DNA from 3 places in the Rhizobium sp. GR12 genome. Region 3 is predicted to be linked to each of the others. Evidence: riboswitches for the same ligand, from Rfam matches in the RefSeq annotation. Region 3 holds a riboswitch; each other region holds the start of a gene.
The links. Region 3 has a riboswitch for thiamine pyrophosphate ahead of thiC (phosphomethylpyrimidine synthase ThiC). Riboswitches for the same ligand answer to the same signal wherever they lie in the genome.
Positions count from the first base shown of each region.

Region 1: it holds a riboswitch for thiamine pyrophosphate, as region 3 does, so the genes downstream of both, QSK43_RS15440 (ABC transporter permease) here and thiC (phosphomethylpyrimidine synthase ThiC) in region 3, are expected to answer to the same signal.
Region 2: it holds a riboswitch for thiamine pyrophosphate, as region 3 does, so the genes downstream of both, thiB (thiamine ABC transporter substrate binding subunit) here and thiC (phosphomethylpyrimidine synthase ThiC) in region 3, are expected to answer to the same signal.

Region 1 covers NZ_JASXTH010000008.1:108,787-114,255, reverse strand. The annotation lists gene thiD (bifunctional hydroxymethylpyrimidine kinase/phosphomethylpyrimidine kinase) at 1-706, opposite strand, end outside; gene thiE (thiamine phosphate synthase) at 703-1,365, opposite strand; gene QSK43_RS15450 (hydroxyethylthiazole kinase) at 1,352-2,092, opposite strand; gene QSK43_RS15445 (ABC transporter substrate-binding protein) at 2,095-3,039, opposite strand; gene QSK43_RS15440 (ABC transporter permease) at 3,036-3,821, opposite strand; TPP riboswitch at 3,950-4,052, opposite strand; gene QSK43_RS15435 (pilus assembly protein TadG-related protein) at 4,233-5,469, shown strand, end outside.
Region 2 covers NZ_JASXTH010000006.1:177,068-182,536, forward strand. The annotation lists gene QSK43_RS12465 (M48 family metalloprotease) at 1-33, opposite strand, end outside; gene QSK43_RS12470 (thiamine ABC transporter ATP-binding protein) at 287-1,003, opposite strand; gene thiP (thiamine/thiamine pyrophosphate ABC transporter permease ThiP) at 1,000-2,640, opposite strand; gene thiB (thiamine ABC transporter substrate binding subunit) at 2,660-3,673, opposite strand; TPP riboswitch at 3,713-3,823, opposite strand; gene QSK43_RS12485 (VOC family protein) at 3,868-4,260, opposite strand; gene QSK43_RS12490 (ABC-F family ATP-binding cassette domain-containing protein) at 4,353-5,469, opposite strand, start outside.
Region 3 covers NZ_JASXTH010000006.1:20,716-26,184, reverse strand. The annotation lists gene QSK43_RS11795 (DUF1839 family protein) at 1-869, opposite strand, end outside; gene QSK43_RS11790 (amino acid--[acyl-carrier-protein] ligase) at 876-1,784, opposite strand; gene QSK43_RS11785 (acyl-CoA dehydrogenase family protein) at 1,789-2,970, opposite strand; gene QSK43_RS11780 (acyl carrier protein) at 2,970-3,221, opposite strand; TPP riboswitch at 3,404-3,515, shown strand; gene thiC (phosphomethylpyrimidine synthase ThiC) at 3,611-5,434, shown strand; gene thiO (glycine oxidase ThiO) at 5,436-5,469, shown strand, end outside.

The DNA.
Region 1 (5,469 bases), on a different contig from region 3:
CCTTCGCAAGACCCACCGCCTCCGCCAAGTCATGCCCCATAGCGAGATAGGCGGTAATCGCCGCCGCCAGCGTGCAGCCGGTCCCATGGTCGTTTTTCGTGTCCACCCTTGGCGCGGAAAGCGCCTGCATGGTACCGTCGGCGAAGAGATAATCCGTGCTTTGCGGCCCGTCGCCATGGCCGCCCTTGATGAGCACGGCTTTTGCGCCCGCCATCAGGATCATCTCGGCCTGGTGGGCGATGTCTTTTTCCGTCGTCGCGACTGGCGCACCGGTCAGAAGTGCCGCCTCGGGCAGGTTCGGCGTCACGATGGCGGCGAGCGGCAGCAGGTCGCGCCGTAACGTCTCGATGGCGTCCTCGTGCAGCAACCGGTCGCCGGAGGTCGCTACCATAACCGGGTCGAGCACCACCGGCTGCGGTTGCTGCCTAAGCCGTGTGGCGATGGCGGCAATGGTTTCGATCCGCGAGACCATGCCGATCTTCACCGCATTGATGGCGAGATCGGAAAAAACCGCGTCCATCTGCGCGACGATGGTGGCAACGGAAATATCCTCCACCGCCGTTACGCCTTTGGTGTTCTGGGCGGTGATGGCGGTGATGACGCTTGCGGCATAGGCGCCGAGCGCCGAGAAGGTTTTGATGTCGGCCTGAATGCCAGCACCGCCGCCGCTATCGGAGCCGGCAATGGTTAATGCAATGGCTGTCATGGCTGCCTCGCTTTCAGCGCAGTGTCGATTGCAGCGCGGAAGTCCTTGGTTGCGCTGGCAATATCGCCTGCGCGGAAGATGGCGGAAATGACCGCGACGCCGTCTGCGCCGGCGGTGATGACGGATGGCACGCGCGCAAGATCGATGCCAGCGATGGCGCCCACCGGCATTTCCGGCCGCCACTCCCGCAAAAGATCACGCAGTAGCGTAAAACCGTCGATACCGACCGGCTTGTCGGGGTTGACCTTGGATACGGTCTCGAACACGCCGCCGATGCAGGCGTAATCGGCGGGCATTGCCGCCACCCGTTCGGCATCGGCCCTGTTCTTGACGGTGAGGCCGATAATCGCCTTTTCGCCGAGGATGCGTCTGGCGGTTTCGGCATCCATATCATCAGCGCCGAGATGCACCCCGTCCGCTCCGGAGGCGAGCGCGACATCCACCCGGTCATTGATGACCAACGGCACGCCGGTACCGGCAATGGCCTCATGAATGGCGCGGGCGTTTTCGATCATCTCCCGAGTTGAAGCGTGTTTGTCGCGATATTGCAGGATGGTCGCGCCATTGAGCGCGGCCGCCAGAGCAAGCTCGGCCAAGGGCGCGACATCGCCGAGGCTGGCATCGACCAGCGCGTTGAGGCGGTAATCAACCTTGTTCATGCTCGATCCTCGCATGGTTTATGATGTCTTCGCCGGAAATTTCGGAAAGCGCGTCCAGAAACGCCGGTTCGAATGTGCCGGGGCCTTTTGCGTGCATTGCGGCCAGTTCGGCTGCGACACCCGTGATGGCGAGGGCGGAGGCGGCAGCCGTCAGCGCATCTTTTTCCACCGCCATGAAAGCGGCGATGACACCGCCCGAAAGGCAACCTGTGCCGGTCACTTTTGCCATCCACGAGTGGCCATTGACGATCCTGATGTCACGGGTGGCATCGCGCAGGTGATCGACCGGCCCGGTCTCAATCCTGACCGCGTTCGGAACATCACCGATCAGGCTCATTTCGGCGCTGTTGCCGCGCACGATGGTGGGTCGAAATGCGATCAGTTCACGCGCAAATGCCAGCCGCGAGGGAGAATAATCGCAATGCACGGGATCCAGAATCCACGGCTTGCCCGCCGCGCGGGCGATCTCGGCGGCAAACCGTATGACTTTGCGCCGTTCGGCATCGAGTGTGCCAAGATTGATCGTCAGCGCATCGGCTTTCGTGACGAAAGCGCCGATTTCCTCGAGCGAGGTGGTCATCGAGGGAATGCCGCCGACGACGGTGATACCGTCGGCGGTGAATTTCTGCACCACGGTGTTCATCAGGCAATGCACGCGCGGGCGTGTCTGCCTTACTCTTTCCAAGATCTCTGCGGCCTTTGCCGCTGTCGGAAAATTATTCGCCATGATTATTGCAGCTCCACGGCGATGTCTTCCGCCGCCGGTGCCTGCTTGATCAGCTGCATGTCCCGCATGAATTCGCCGAAGCGGGTGTAGCGGGCGCGGTCCAGTGCGGCCGGGCGCTTGGCGAAACGCGGCAGCGTGTCGAAAAAGGCCTGTTTGTTCAGCGCATCGTCAAGGTTCGGATAGGCCTTGATGAAAAGCTGCCACGCCTCCTGCGGGTGGTTGGTGATGAAGATCGCGGCCTGCTCGACGGCGGAGAGGAAACGCGGCAGGCGATTGTCTTTGGCGAGATCACGGTGGGTGACGAAGATCAGCTCGTCATAGGCAGGCACGCCATGCTCCTCCGGGAAGAAGGAGCGGCCCTCGTGACCCTCGAGCTTCATCTGCGTCAGTTCGAAATTGCGGAAACCGCCAAGTGTGGCATCCACCTTGCCCGCGATCAGGGAAGGCGAGAGCGAGAAGTTGACGTTGACGAGTTCCACATCGTCTTTCGTCAGCCCGTCCTTTTCCAGCATGCGCTTCAGCATCGCATCCTCGAAACCGGACACGGAGAAACCGACCTTTTTGCCCTTCAGGTCCTTCAGGCTCTTGATCGGTCCGTCAGCCAGAACGGTGACGGTATTGAGAGGGGTTTCGACCAGCGTGCCGAAACGGACGAGCGGCAGCCCGGCTTCGTGATCGAGATAAAGGTTCGGCTGGTAGTGGACGCCGATATCGGCCTGTTTTGCCGAGACGAGGCGCGGCACGGCGGATGGGTCTGCGGGTGGAACCAGCTCAACCTCCAGCCCCGCATCTGCAAACAGGCCGCGTTCTTTCGCGATCACCATCGGCGCGTGATCCGGGTTCACGAACCATTCCAGCAACACGGTAAGCTTGTCGGCCGCCTGAGATTGCACGGGCGCAAGCACGCTTGCTGCCGCGACGACGAGGGAAAGAAGAGTTCGTTTCATGGTGCTGAAAGCCTCCGCAAATATTTGAAAGGAATGAAATGTTCTGTTTCTTCGGCCCATGGGGCCAGATTGGCTGTCGCCCGATCGACGATAAGCCGCAGCAGCACCGCCATGACGGCAAGAATGGCCATGGCGGCAAACATCGTGTCGGTCTGCATGCGGGCATTGGACTGGATCATGACGAAACCGAGCCCGGCCGACGCGCCCACCCATTCGCCGATGACGGCGCCAAGCGGGGCGAGCGGCGCTGCCACCCGAAGCCCGGAAATGAGCGAGGGGAGCGCCAGCGGCGCACGCAGTCGGGTGAGGATCTGCCAGTGGCTCGCCTCTGTCAGCGAGGCGGCGTCGAGGATGGCGCGATCCGTGCGGTTGAGACCATCAGTGAAGGCGGAGGCGACGGGAAAGAAGATGATGATCGCCGTCATGACCACTTTCGAGGCCATGCCGAAGCCGAACCAGAGGACGAGGATAGGGGCCAGCACGAAGACCGGAAACGCCTGCAACACGAGAACCATGGGCCAGACGAGGCGGCCGAGACGCGGGATTGCCGCGATCGTGAAGGCAACGAGAAGACCGGCGACGATGCCTGCCACAAGCCCGACGACCATTTCAGCTGATGTCACCATGGCCTGTCCGAACAGGAAGGCCGGCTGGCGTAGAAATGCGGCGGCAACATCGGCGGGCGAGGGCAGGATATAGCGGGGCGGCGCAAACAGCCATGTCCCTGTCTGCCAGAGAATGAGCAGAAGCAAGACGCCGTTCAGCGCGTGGGAGGGACGCATGGGCCGGACCTCAGACGCAACCGCACCGTTTACGAAGGGAAGGATGTTTCAGCATCATCGTTCGGTCTCCAGCTGTGACTATCACGGAGACCCGGGCAAAGCGGAGAAGAGAAAGGGCAGCAGCTGACTAGCGCGACAGTTTCCGTTCCTACGCCGGCATGACCCGGATCAGGTTCAAGGGTCCGGCTCATCGCCATCTCAGCACTGTGCAGTGCTCCCCTCGGAAGAGACTGATTTGCTAGGAGGGTTTTGAAGTAATGTCAACTTTGAACTTCAATGCGGAGGCGGGCCGGTTCGTCGCGAATATATTAGTTATCTTTTATATAAGTTTATCAAAAATTAGTTATCTATTGAAACCGCTTTTCAATTCCGCTGTATTAGCTTCCGCTTCCTGAATGGGTGGGGGCGAGTTTGAAAAACTTCTGGCAAGAAAAATCGGGAAATTTTGGTATTCTTACCGCGTTGCTCTTGGTGCCCCTGTGCGGTGCTGCCGGTGTGGCTCTCGATATCTCGCGGGGCATGTCGGCCAAAGCCGATTTGCAGCAGGCCGCGGATTCCGCGGCGTTGGCGGCTGTTGCAGATACGTCCGCAAGTATTCAGGCGGCAAAGAAGATGTCCGGGGATGGTATCATTCCCGTCGGCAATGAAGAGGCCCGGGCGTTCTTCGATGACAACCAGCGGGGAAATGCAGACTACAGCCTTACGTCTGTCGATGTATCGGTCATCAAGCACGGCAATGTGGTCGAGTCATCCGTGAGCTTCAGGGCGTCCGTCAACACGACGCTGTCCGGGCTTCTGGGAAAGGATTTTGTCTCGGTTGGCGGTACGGCCACAGCCAAATACGAAACGGAAACCTTCAGCGATTTCTATCTTCTGCTGGATAATACGCCCTCCATGGGAGTGGGCGCCACACCCCTGGATGTCGCCAAGCTGGTTGCGAATACAAGCGATCGATGCGCCTTTGCCTGTCATATCGTGAAAAATGGTGTGGCAGACGCGAGCAGCTACTATTTTAGGGCAAAGAGCCTTGGGGTCACCACACGCATCGACGTGGTTGCCAAAGCAACCGCCAGCCTAATGGACACGGCGAAATCCACGCGCAAAAGCAGCAATCAATATCGCATGGCTGTCTACACCTTCGGGGAGCGGGCGGAAGACACGAAGCTGCTTGAGGTTGTTCCGCTGACTTCGGATCTGGAGACCGCGAAGAAAAAAGCGGGCGAAATCGACCTGATGTCCATTCCCTATCAGGGATACAATAACGACCAGCAGACCGACTTCGATCGGGCATTGGCCCAGATCGGCGACAAGGTCGGCACCTCGGGCACGGGCGCCAGCTCGGCGAACCCGGAAAAGGTGATTTTTTTCGTTTCGGATGGTGTGGGCGATAGCTACAAGCCTTCCTCCTGCACGAAAAAATTGACGAGCGGGCGCTGTCAGGAGCCGATCGACGTCAGATCCTGTACGAAGCTGAAGGAGAAAGGCTTTCGTATCGCAGTGCTCTATACCACCTATCTGCCGCTGCCGACGAATGACTGGTACAATAGCTGGATTTTGCCCTTTCAGTCGGAAATCGGTTCGCGCATGCAGAGCTGCGCTTCCCCCGGCCTGTTTTTCGAGGTCAGCCCCTCTCAGGGCATCAGCGACG
Region 2 (5,469 bases), 160 kb from region 3:
TGAACGGGAGAAGAGCCTCCACTGTGCAGTCATGCTATTTCTCATTCTGTATGCCTGCCCCTAACGTTCCTGATCATCCGTTAATTGCAGACCAGAATAACAGATTCGCCCCAACGAGCCATGAATGTCGAAACGGTAAAAACGATCCATCAAGTCCGGAATATTCCTGAAGAACGCAATAATTCTCGTCTTTTCTCGGGCAACAACTTGAAACTAGCAAGTGCAAATTAGCGCCATTGAAGTCATCTAAAGCGATTGCCAGCGGCGCGCGTCGAAAATAAGGCGATCAGCCGTTCAGAAAACTGTCCACCGCCTTCACATTTTGTGTGGCGAAGAAATCTGCGGTCGCGCCACTGTAGACGACCCGACCGCGATCAAGAAAAACCACCCGTTGCGCCAGCTTTCTTATGTCGTCGGGATGGTGCGTGACAATAACCACCGTGTTTTTTGTTTCGGCATGCAAGTCGAGAAGCAGGGACGTCATGCCCGCCCGCAGCCCCGGATCGAGCGCGGCGAAAGGCTCATCAAGCAGCATGACCGGTTTTTTTCGGACCAACGCGCGTGCCAGCGCCGCCCTTTGTCTTTCCCCGCCGGAAAGCGTGCCGGGCAAACGTTTATCGAAACCCGACAGACCCACGCGTGTTAGCGCCATCTCGATCCTTTGACGGTCTTCCGCCCGCAATTTCAACCCGGCGCTGACGCCAAGCGCGATATTGGTAAAGATATCAAGATGGGCGAAAAGGTTATTATCCTGAAAGATCGATGATACCGGTCTTTCGGAAGGGTCGAGCGCCTTCATGTCTTGCCCACCGATCAGCACGCGACCGGAATCGGGTATTTCGAAACCCGCGATGAGATTGAGGAGCGTCGATTTTCCCGAACCGGATGCGCCGACGACGGCAGTTATTTTGCCCTGCGGGAATGCACAATCAAGATCGAAATCCTGCGTTCCGAGCCTCAGCCTGACCTTGTCCAGCTCCACTGCAAAATCGCCGCCTGTCATATGCTCGCCCTTGCTGATTGCGCCCCTGCCGGTTGCGACTGCCGTGAGACACCGCCTGCGGCAAGCAGCAGACAGACGACACCAAGGATGAACGCATATCCGGCGGCATCATTGGTGCGGTAGCTGCCCATATTGCTATAAACCAGCCATGGCAAGGTGACGAAACTTTCCGATCCGAACAGGGCAACCGCCCCTAGGTCACCGAGCGACAGCGCCATGGCGAAGGAAAACGCCATGAGCAAAGGCCGCCGCAGAACCGGCAGATCGGCAAACCGCAGCCGCGTCCAGCCCTGAAGCCCGAAACTGGCGGATAGCCGGCCAGTGCGCAAAAAATGGCTGGCGAGGGCCGGCTCCAGCACCCGCATCGCAAGCGGCAGCGCCATCAGCATATTGATCAGCGCCACGAGGACGGGGGCATAAAAACTGACATCACCGAATGGCCGCAACAACAGGAACCACCCGCTTCCCAGCACGACGGGTGGCACCAGCAGCACCAGCGACGACCCCGCCCCGAGCGTGGCGGAGAGAAAACGCAAGGGCTGAGCCGCGTGCCGCCTTGAACCCACGGCCTGTCGCGCAGCGATGATGGCCATGCAAGTGAGCACGACGAGGATTGCGGAGAGCGCGGCGATTGCAAGACTGGTGGCCGCTGCGCGCAAGAAGATCGGCGCGGACAAAAGGCGCGGCAGATCGGCACTCAAGCCCGAGACGGTTATGGCGACAAGCGGCAGGCCGATCAGCAGAACCGCCAGAACGATTGCCGTCCCATCCCAGAGACGGGCGCCAACACCTTTGCCGTCGAAACGGCGAAGAGGACGACCAAGCGTGGCGATTTCTGCTTCGGGCGACGGCAAAAAGGCGAGAAGGCCGAGCAGGATTGCGGTGAGGGCAATTTGCAAAACAGAAAGCGCGATAGCCCGCTGCGGATCGAAATCGAACCGCAAAGCCTGATAGATCGCCACCTCCAGCGTCGTCGCCGCCGGACCGCCGCCAAGCAGAAGTACGAGCGTGAAGCTGGTGGCGCACAGCATGAAGACAAGCCCGGCAATGCCCGGAACGAGCCGCGAGACGGCCGGCCATTCGATGAAACGGAAAACCGAAACCGGCCCCATGCCGAGACTTGCCGCCATCCGCCAATATTCACCCGGAATGCGCTCAAGGCCTGCCAGCATCAGCCGAACCGCAAGCGGCAGATTGAAAAACACATGCGCGATGAGAATGCCGGAAAGGCCATAAATATTGAAAGGCTCATCTGCACCGGCAGAAACGAGGGCCGTATTCAAAACACCCTGCCTGCCCCAGATGGCGATGATGCCGAAGGCGCCGACGATGACCGGCAGCCCCATCGGCACCGCCATCAACCTGATGATCCATATCCGTCCCGGAAAATCCTGTCGACGGGAAAGCGCCAGCGCCACCGGCAGGCCAAGAGCGACGGAAAGAACGGTGGAGAGCGTTGCCTGATAAAGCGTGAAGCGCAGGATGCGCAGCGTATAGGCATCCATGATTCCAGCAGTGGATGCACCGGCATCGAAAGACAGGAGGGCCGCGACGGCGAGCGCCATGAACAGGAAAACGGCGGCAAACGCCGCCGTTCCAGCAATGATCGACCACCTGTAATCGCGACGCAGCATCATGCGCGAGTGTGCCTCTTGCTCAATTCATGCTCATGGCCGCAAGCCATTCATCGATCCATGCCTTGCGGTTCATCGCCACCTCCTCCGGGTCCATCAGAAAGGTCTTCTGCGGCACGACGAGTTTGGAAAACGCCTCCGGCAAGGGCTTCGACGTCGCCGCAACCGGCATCATCCAGTTGTTTTCCGGAATGGCATCCTGAAAACCTGATGACAGGGTGAAAGCGAGGAACTGTTTCGCAAGCTCCTTATGCGGCGCGTTTTTGAGAAGGCCGGACACCTCGATCTGGATGTAGTGCCCTTCGGAAAAAGCTGCGGCCTGATAGCGATCCGTCTTTTCCGCGACCATGTGATAGGCGGGCGACGTGGTGTAGGAGAGCACCATCGGTACCTCACCCTTGGTAAAGAGACCATAGGATTCAGACCAGCCCGGCGTGACGGTGAGAATGCGCTTCCTGAGCTTCGCCCAGGCTTCCGGGGCCTTGTCGCCGTAAACGGATTTCACCCACAGCAGCAGGCCAAGGCCCGGCGTGGAAGTGCGCGGGTCCTGAATGGCGATTTTCTGCGAGGGGTCGCCTTCCACGAGGTCCTTCAGGCTGGTCGGCGGGTTCTTCACCGTCTGCGTATCATAGATGACGGCGAAATGACCGTAATCATAGGGTACGAAAACATCGTCCTTATAATTGCCGGGCACCTTGGCCGCCGATGCATCGATACCGCTGATATCGAAAAGACCGGTCTGCTTCGCTTCTGCTACCAGATTGGTATCGAGACCCACCACGACATCCGCCTTGGACCCCGTCCCTTCAAGCTTCAGACGGTTGAGCAGCGCCACACCGTCCGCCACACCAACGAAGTTGACCGTACAATCGCACACCTTCTCAAAGTCCTGCTTCACCTTGGGGCCGGGACCCCACTCGGAAACGAAGCTTTCATAGGTGTAGACGGTCAGTTCCTGTCTGTCCTGCGCAACGGCAAGACCGGGCAGAAACAGCGAAGCGGCAATGAGGGAATTCAGGAAAAGACGACGGCGCACGGGTATCTCCTCAAAAAACAAAAAGGGAAATAGCCGCTTGCCTTGAAGCCGTCTAATCCCTCCGCCGGTATGAACCGGATCAGGTTCTTCGGGTTGGCAAGCCTCTCAGCCTTTCGCATGAATATACAAAAGACACCCCGTTAGATCAAAACGAGATGTAATCGCGCCGCCTCAGATTGGCAAGATGGCTGTCGTCAGCTCTGCGCTGCCATATGCACCAGTTCCCAGACGTGACCGTCGGGATCCTGAAAACTGCCAGCATACATGAAGCCATGATCCTGCACGGGTTTCCAGCCGCTGCCACCGGAGGCCAGCGCCGTTTCGATCATCCGGTCGATTTCCTCGCGGCTTGCCGCAGTGAGACAGGTCAGGACCTCGGTGCTGTGCGTCGCGTCGGCGATATCGCCATTGATGAAATCGCGAAAACGCTCTTCCTGAAGAAGCATCACGAAGATGTTCTCCTCAACGATCATGCAGAGCGTGCGGTCGTCCGAATATTCCGGATTGAAGCTGAAACCGAGAGCCGTGAAGAAGCTTCTGGATGTCTCGATATTCTTGACGGGCAGATTGACGAAGATCATGCGCATTTTCTGAACTCCTCCGAACCGGCACAGAAAACGGCAATTCCATCTCCCTGTCAAAGGCGGATGAGGCCCCAGTCAAGAAATCGCAACCGCCGTCAGCCTTCAATTTCCTCGCGCAGCATCTCCAGCTCCAGCCATTCTTCTTCCATGGTCTCGAGCTTTTCGCGCAGCTTCGTCATTTCCTTCGCCAGCATGTTGAAGGTAGCCGGATCTCTGGTGAACAGATTGGGATCGGCCATGCGCTCCTCACGCTTGGCGATCTCGCCTTGCGTCTTTTCCATCTCCTTCGGAAGATTTTCGAGCGCGAATTTCTGCTTGAAGGAAAGCTTGCCCTTGGCCTTTGAAGGGTCCTGCGACGCGGAAGCCGAAGGTGCGGCCTTTGCCTTTTCCTGCTTCTCGGCTTTGCGTTTCTCTTCCGCAGCACCCTTGCGCTGCGCCATCATATCCGAATAACCGCCGGCATATTCGATCCAGCGTCCGTCTGGTTGGTCCGGATTGGTAGGCGCGATGGTGGAGGTGACGGTACGGTCGAGAAAATCGCGGTCGTGGCTGACGAGGATGACCGTGCCGGAAAAACCCGCGACGATTTCCTGCAAAAGATCGAGCGTTTCGATGTCGAGATCGTTGGTCGGCTCGTCGAGGATCAAAAGGTTGGTCGGCCTTGCCAGAATACGCGCCAGAATAAGACGGGCACGCTCTCCACCGGAGAGGTTGCGGATTGGCGTGCGGGCCTGTTCCGGCTGGAACAGGAAGTCCTTCATGTAACCCGTCACATGTTTCAGCTCGCCATTGACCAGCAGATTGTCGCCCCGCCCGTCGGTCAGATAATGAGCGAGCGTATCGTTTGGATTGAGATCCTCACGCTTCTGGTCAAGCGTCGCGATCTCCAGATTGGTGCCGAGCTTCACCGTGCCGCTATCGGGCTGAAGCTGGCCGGTCAGCATCTTCAAAAGCGTGGTCTTGCCGGCACCATTCGGCCCGACAAGACCGATGCAATCGCCGCGATGCACCCGCAGCGAAAACGGTGCGATGATCACGCGCTCGCCGTAAGACTTGGTGATGGCGTCTGCCTCGATGACCAGCTTGCCGGATTCCCGCACCTCCGCAGCCGTCGCCTGCACGCTGCCCTGCGGTCCTTTGTGGCCGCGATAATCCGCGCGCATCGCCTGAAGCTCGCCCACGCGGCGCATGTTGCGCTTGCGTCTCGCGGTC
Region 3 (5,469 bases):
ACGGCGCGGGCAAGCTGAAACTGCACGGTCTTGGCGACTTCGGATATGCGCAGCGCGTGGTCCCTGGCTTCAGAAAAACCGTCTTTGTCCAGCCATTCGAGGTGGCTTGCCGCCAGCTCGAAATTGGCGCCCAGTTGGCGCAGCGTGTTGAAGGCATATTTATGGAAAAAGCCGAAGGGCCTGTCGGCGACCTTTTCCACCTGGGCCGGAAATACGGCTGCAAAAGCCCTGACCGGGTTGGCGGACGGCCGCCTCGAAAAATGAAACTTCAGCAGCCGTTCGGCCGTCTTGCGGATATGCGCCTGTGAAGGATTGCCGTCTGCGAATTTCGCAAATTCCGTATAGGGCAGGAAGGGCGGATCGGTTTCCGCCAGATGATGCTGGAACAGGCCGTCAAAGTCTTCACCCGACAAATGGAAGAAGCCGGCATTGTGGAAGTAGTCGAGTTCCCGGTTTGTCAGATCAAGCCGGTTGATGGCGATGGTGGTCTTGCCATGTTCCTTCTGGTAGCCCACCCCATGGGTATCGGGCATATGGAAGCTGTCCATCTCGATCAGGCAGATACGGCCGCGTTCCAGCTGGGCCTCGATGTGGTTTTCCACCCGGTCGAAGATCGCAAGCTCCGTGGCGCGAACGCCATAGAGCGCTTCGAGATCTTCCAGCGGCACCTTGAAGAAGGTGAACTGGTCGCCCTCAAAATCCTGCGTCAGGGTGAAACCGAACATGGCTTCCGGCGGCAACCCTTTCGAGGCGAGTACCTCGATCCACAAATCGATGTAGCAATTGGTCTCCGGCCACATTCTGTCGGACGAATGAAGCGGATGCTGCACATAGTTTTTGGGATCGAGGCCCGGAAAAATCTGCCGCATGAATGGTCAGCCCCAGAGCGTTTTCACAGCCTTAGCAGGCCATTTTTTCACATCCAGACCGTGATGCGCAAAGAGCGCCAGCGCAATGCGCTCAAGGCCGAAGCCGACGCAGGCGGTGTGCGCCACGTCGCCATTGTCCAGGTTCAGGTCCCATTTCTGGCCGAAGGCGTCCTGATGGTAATTGAAACTCATGCAGGCCGTCGGATTGGTGGCGGAGGTAACGGGGATCAGCAACTCGAACTTCAGATTCTGATCGCGCTGATTGTTGGCCAGCATCTTGCCGGCGCGGCCGAAGAAGGGATCGTTGGCCACATCGATCGTCACCTCGAGGCCTACTGCTTCCATCATCGCCACGCCGCGGTCCATCCATGTCTGTCGGAATTCGGTGACGTCGGCTTCCGTGCCCATGCGCACATATTCGCGCATGCGGAAAAGCTGCTGGCGCGCCGGGTCCTTGGAGGGTTCATGGCGGAAACAATAGGACTGGATATCGTAAAGCCCGCCGCCGGCGGGCAGGGCGCCGCGTTTGGCAATCGTCGGGTAAAGCGGGTAACAGGCCGCCGGCGTCAGCACGATGTCGGTGGCTTTCTGGTCCTTGGTCCAGTCCTCGCCCTCATCCATGGATTTCAACAGACTCACATGATCGAGTTCGCAGCCGCAGAATGAGTGGACCGTACCCGCCAGTTGCGGGAAGCTTTTCATGTAACCGCTCTTTTCGAAATAGGCACGGTTGATGCCCGGCGGAAAACGGATCGCTTCGGCGCCGTCAGCGCCGCCCGTGCGGTCGATCAGCCGTTCGAATGCGGCGATGACGTCCTCGAACTGGCCGCTGCGCCCATAAAGACCATCCACACCGGTTTCAATCAGCAGGCCTTCTTCGAACAGTCGATCGAGAAACGATGTTTGCATGTCCATGGTGTTATCCCAAAAGGCTGGTGTCCTGCCTGTGAACCAGCAGGAGATTGGCGGAATTGCCGAGAATGCGATCGTTGGAAATCATCAGGCGAGCGGAATGCGCGTCGCGAAGGTGCCTGCCAAGGCTATAGGGCGTACCGTTCTTGTAACCCATGATGCCGCAGATCAGCATGGCATGGTCGATAATCTCCAGAATGGTTTCCGAAGAGCAGATCTTCACATTGTTCATGGCGACCGCAAACGCCATGGACATCAGCTTGTCCGGATCGCTCTTGGTGTCCTCGTAAGCCTTGATGCCGGCGATGATGTTGGATTTGACCACCTGCAACTTGGTGGAAACTTCCGCAAGTCGGATCGCGCCGGGTGGAGCGACGCCGGGCGACTTGCGTGCCGCTGTTCTCACGAAGGACTGGGCGCGCAGCACGGCGTCGGACGCGATGCCGTACCAGACGGCGCTCCACAGGAGATGGGAGCTTGCAAGCATGGATTGCGCCGCGATTTCCGCAAATGGTTTGGGGAAGATTTGCGCCGCCGGCGCCTCGCCGCGGAACAGGAAGCCGTCCGAACAGGTGCCACGCATGCCGAGCGTGTCCCAGACATGGGTTTTTTCGAGCGTGTATTGATTTTTCAGGAATACGGTCATCACCTGATCGGCGGGCGCGGCATCCTTGTGAGCGCGCGAGGTGATGAGAATGGCATCCGCATTGCTGCCATAGGAAATGACGGTAGCGTCCTTTTCCAGCCGACAGAAATCGCCTTCGACTTCGATCGCGCAGATGGAGTTGCGCAGATTGCCGCCGATACCGCCTTCGGTGGTGGCCGAGCCGAGCAGAAGCTGTTCGTTGGCGATGCGGCTCATGAAACCCGCATGCCATGCGCTCGCCTCGCCATGTTCCACAAGGCTGGAGGCCTTGATGTGGTGCATGGCGAAAATCATTGCCGTTGCCGAACAGGCCTGGCCAAGCCGGGCGCAGATATCGGCGATTTGCTGTATGGATGCGCCTTCGCCGCCAAGGGAGGACGGGACTTGGATACCCAGCAAACGTTCCTGTTTCAGTGCGTTGACGGCTTCCCCAGGAAAGCGGCCGGTAACATCCACCTCATCCGTGTGTTTGGCGGCAATAGCCGCGACACGGCCTGCGCGCGCGGACAGCGTTTCATCCTGCGGCGCTACGGTCACATTCATCAGGCTGCCTCTTTACCATCCAGAATGAGCTTAACGGTGTCTTCAATGGCCTTGATGCTTGCAAAGGACTTACGGTTCAAGAGGTTGTCCGGGAATTCGATATCGAAAGCTTCCTCGATACCCAGCATCAATTGCACCGAAGCAAAGGAAGAAAGGCCTGCCGCATAAAGATCCGCTTCATTTGCAATCGTATCGACAGGGGGTGGAAGCTGGCCGAATTTTGCCAGTATTTCACGAATAGTCGCATTCATTCCGACGTATCTCCCACGAATTTCACATCAGGATGGTCTATGCTTATCGTTACGTTGCAAACGATAATATTCGCCTAAACCATTAGGTTAATTACAACTAACGGCAGCATGCGCCATCCGCGCATCTTTGCCAAGAGTTCATGGGCGCTCTTGACAAATGTCGGGCGGTGTTTTTTGCTGTGGCCATTCACCAGGGGTGTCCCGTCAAGGGGCTGAGATTCTGCTTTTATGCGCAGTGACCCGTTGAACCTGATCCAGTTCATACTGGCGTAGGGACGGTGCAAAGACCGAGGGTCGGATTGCGTGTTACGGGCGCTTGTCGACACGTCGGTATTTTCCATCATTCCGGCTCGAACTGGGTCTCCACTGTCAAACTTTGGAGCCTCATGATGAATATCGTTGCCAAGAATATCCCGCTTACTGTCACAACCGGGCCGCATCCCGCCTCCACGAAAATTCACAAGCCCGGAATATTGCATCCGCATATTCGCGTGCCGATGCGCGAAATCGCCGTCCACCCGACGGCGGGCGAACCACCGGTGACGGTCTATGATTCGTCGGGCCTCTATACCGATCCCATGCATGACGTTCTGATCGAAAAAGGCCTGCCGCGCCTGCGCCATACATGGGTTGTGGCGCGCGGCGATGTCGCGGCTTACGACGGGCGACACGTCAAGCCGGAGGATAACGGCTTTGCGACCGGCGAGCGCCTGACGCCCGAATTTTCCGTGCGCCACCAGCCACTCAAGGCCACGGCGGGCAAGGCCGTGACCCAGCTTGCCTATGCGCGGGCGGGTATCGTCACGCCGGAAATGGAATTCATCGCCATCCGGGAAAATCTCGGGCGTGAGGCGGCGAAAGAGACGCTGATCCGCGATGGCGAGAGTTTCGGTGCGCAGATTCCCGACTATGTGACGGCGGAATTCGTCCGTCAGGAAGTCGCATCGGGCCGCGCCATCATCCCCGCCAACATCAATCACCCGGAACTGGAGCCGATGATCATCGGCCGCAATTTCCTGGTGAAGATCAACGCCAATATCGGCAATTCCGCAGTCACCTCCTCCATGGCGGAAGAGGTGGAGAAGATGGTCTGGGCGATCCGCTGGGGCGCCGACACAGTCATGGACCTTTCGACCGGGCGCAACATCCACAATATCCGCGAATGGATCATCCGCAATTCACCGGTGCCGATCGGCACGGTGCCGCTTTACCAGGCACTGGAGAAGGTCAACGGCATTGCCGAGGATCTGAACTGGGAAGTGTTCCGCGATACGCTGATCGAACAGGCGGAGCAGGGCGTCGATTATTTCACCATCCACGCCGGCGTGCGGCTGCATTACATCCCGCTCACCGTCAACCGCGTCACCGGCATCGTCTCGCGCGGCGGTTCGATCATGGCGAAGTGGTGTCTGCATCATCACCGCGAAAGCTTCCTCTATGAGCATTTCGAGGAGATTTGCGACATCTGCCGGGCCTATGACGTTTCCTTCTCGCTGGGCGACGGTCTGCGGCCCGGCTCTATTGCCGATGCCAATGACGCGGCGCAATTTGCGGAATTGGAAACCTTGGGAGAATTGACGCAAATTGCCTGGGCAAAAGACTGCCAAGTCATGATCGAAGGCCCCGGCCACGTGCCGATGCACAAGATCAAGGAGAATATGGACAAGCAGTTGAAGACCTGCGGCGAGGCGCCCTTCTATACGCTCGGGCCGCTGACAACGGATATCGCGCCGGGTTACGACCATATCACCTCCGGCATTGGTGCCGCGATGATCGGCTGGTTCGGCACGGCGATGCTCTGCTACGTCACGCCGAAGGAACATCTCGGCCTGCCTGATCGTAACGATGTGAAGGTGGGTGTCATCACCTACAAGATTGCCGCCCATGCGGCCGATCTCGCCAAGGGTCATCCCGCCGCACAGGTGCGTGACGATGCGCTGTCACGCGCTCGCTTCGAGTTCCGTTGGGAGGACCAGTTCAACCTGTCGCTGGATCCAGAGACGGCGCGCTCCTTCCATGACGAGACCCTGCCGAAGGAGGCGCACAAGGTCGCGCATTTCTGCTCCATGTGCGGGCCGAAATTCTGCTCGATGCGGATTTCCCACGATATCCGCGCCGAGGCGCAGAAGGAGGGGCTGGAGGCCATGGCCGCGCGCTTCAAGGAAGGTGGCGAGCTTTATATGCCGCTCGCGGCCCCGGCAGACGGCCAGTAGCATGCGTGTTCTTGTCAAGGGAACGGGGGTCGCCG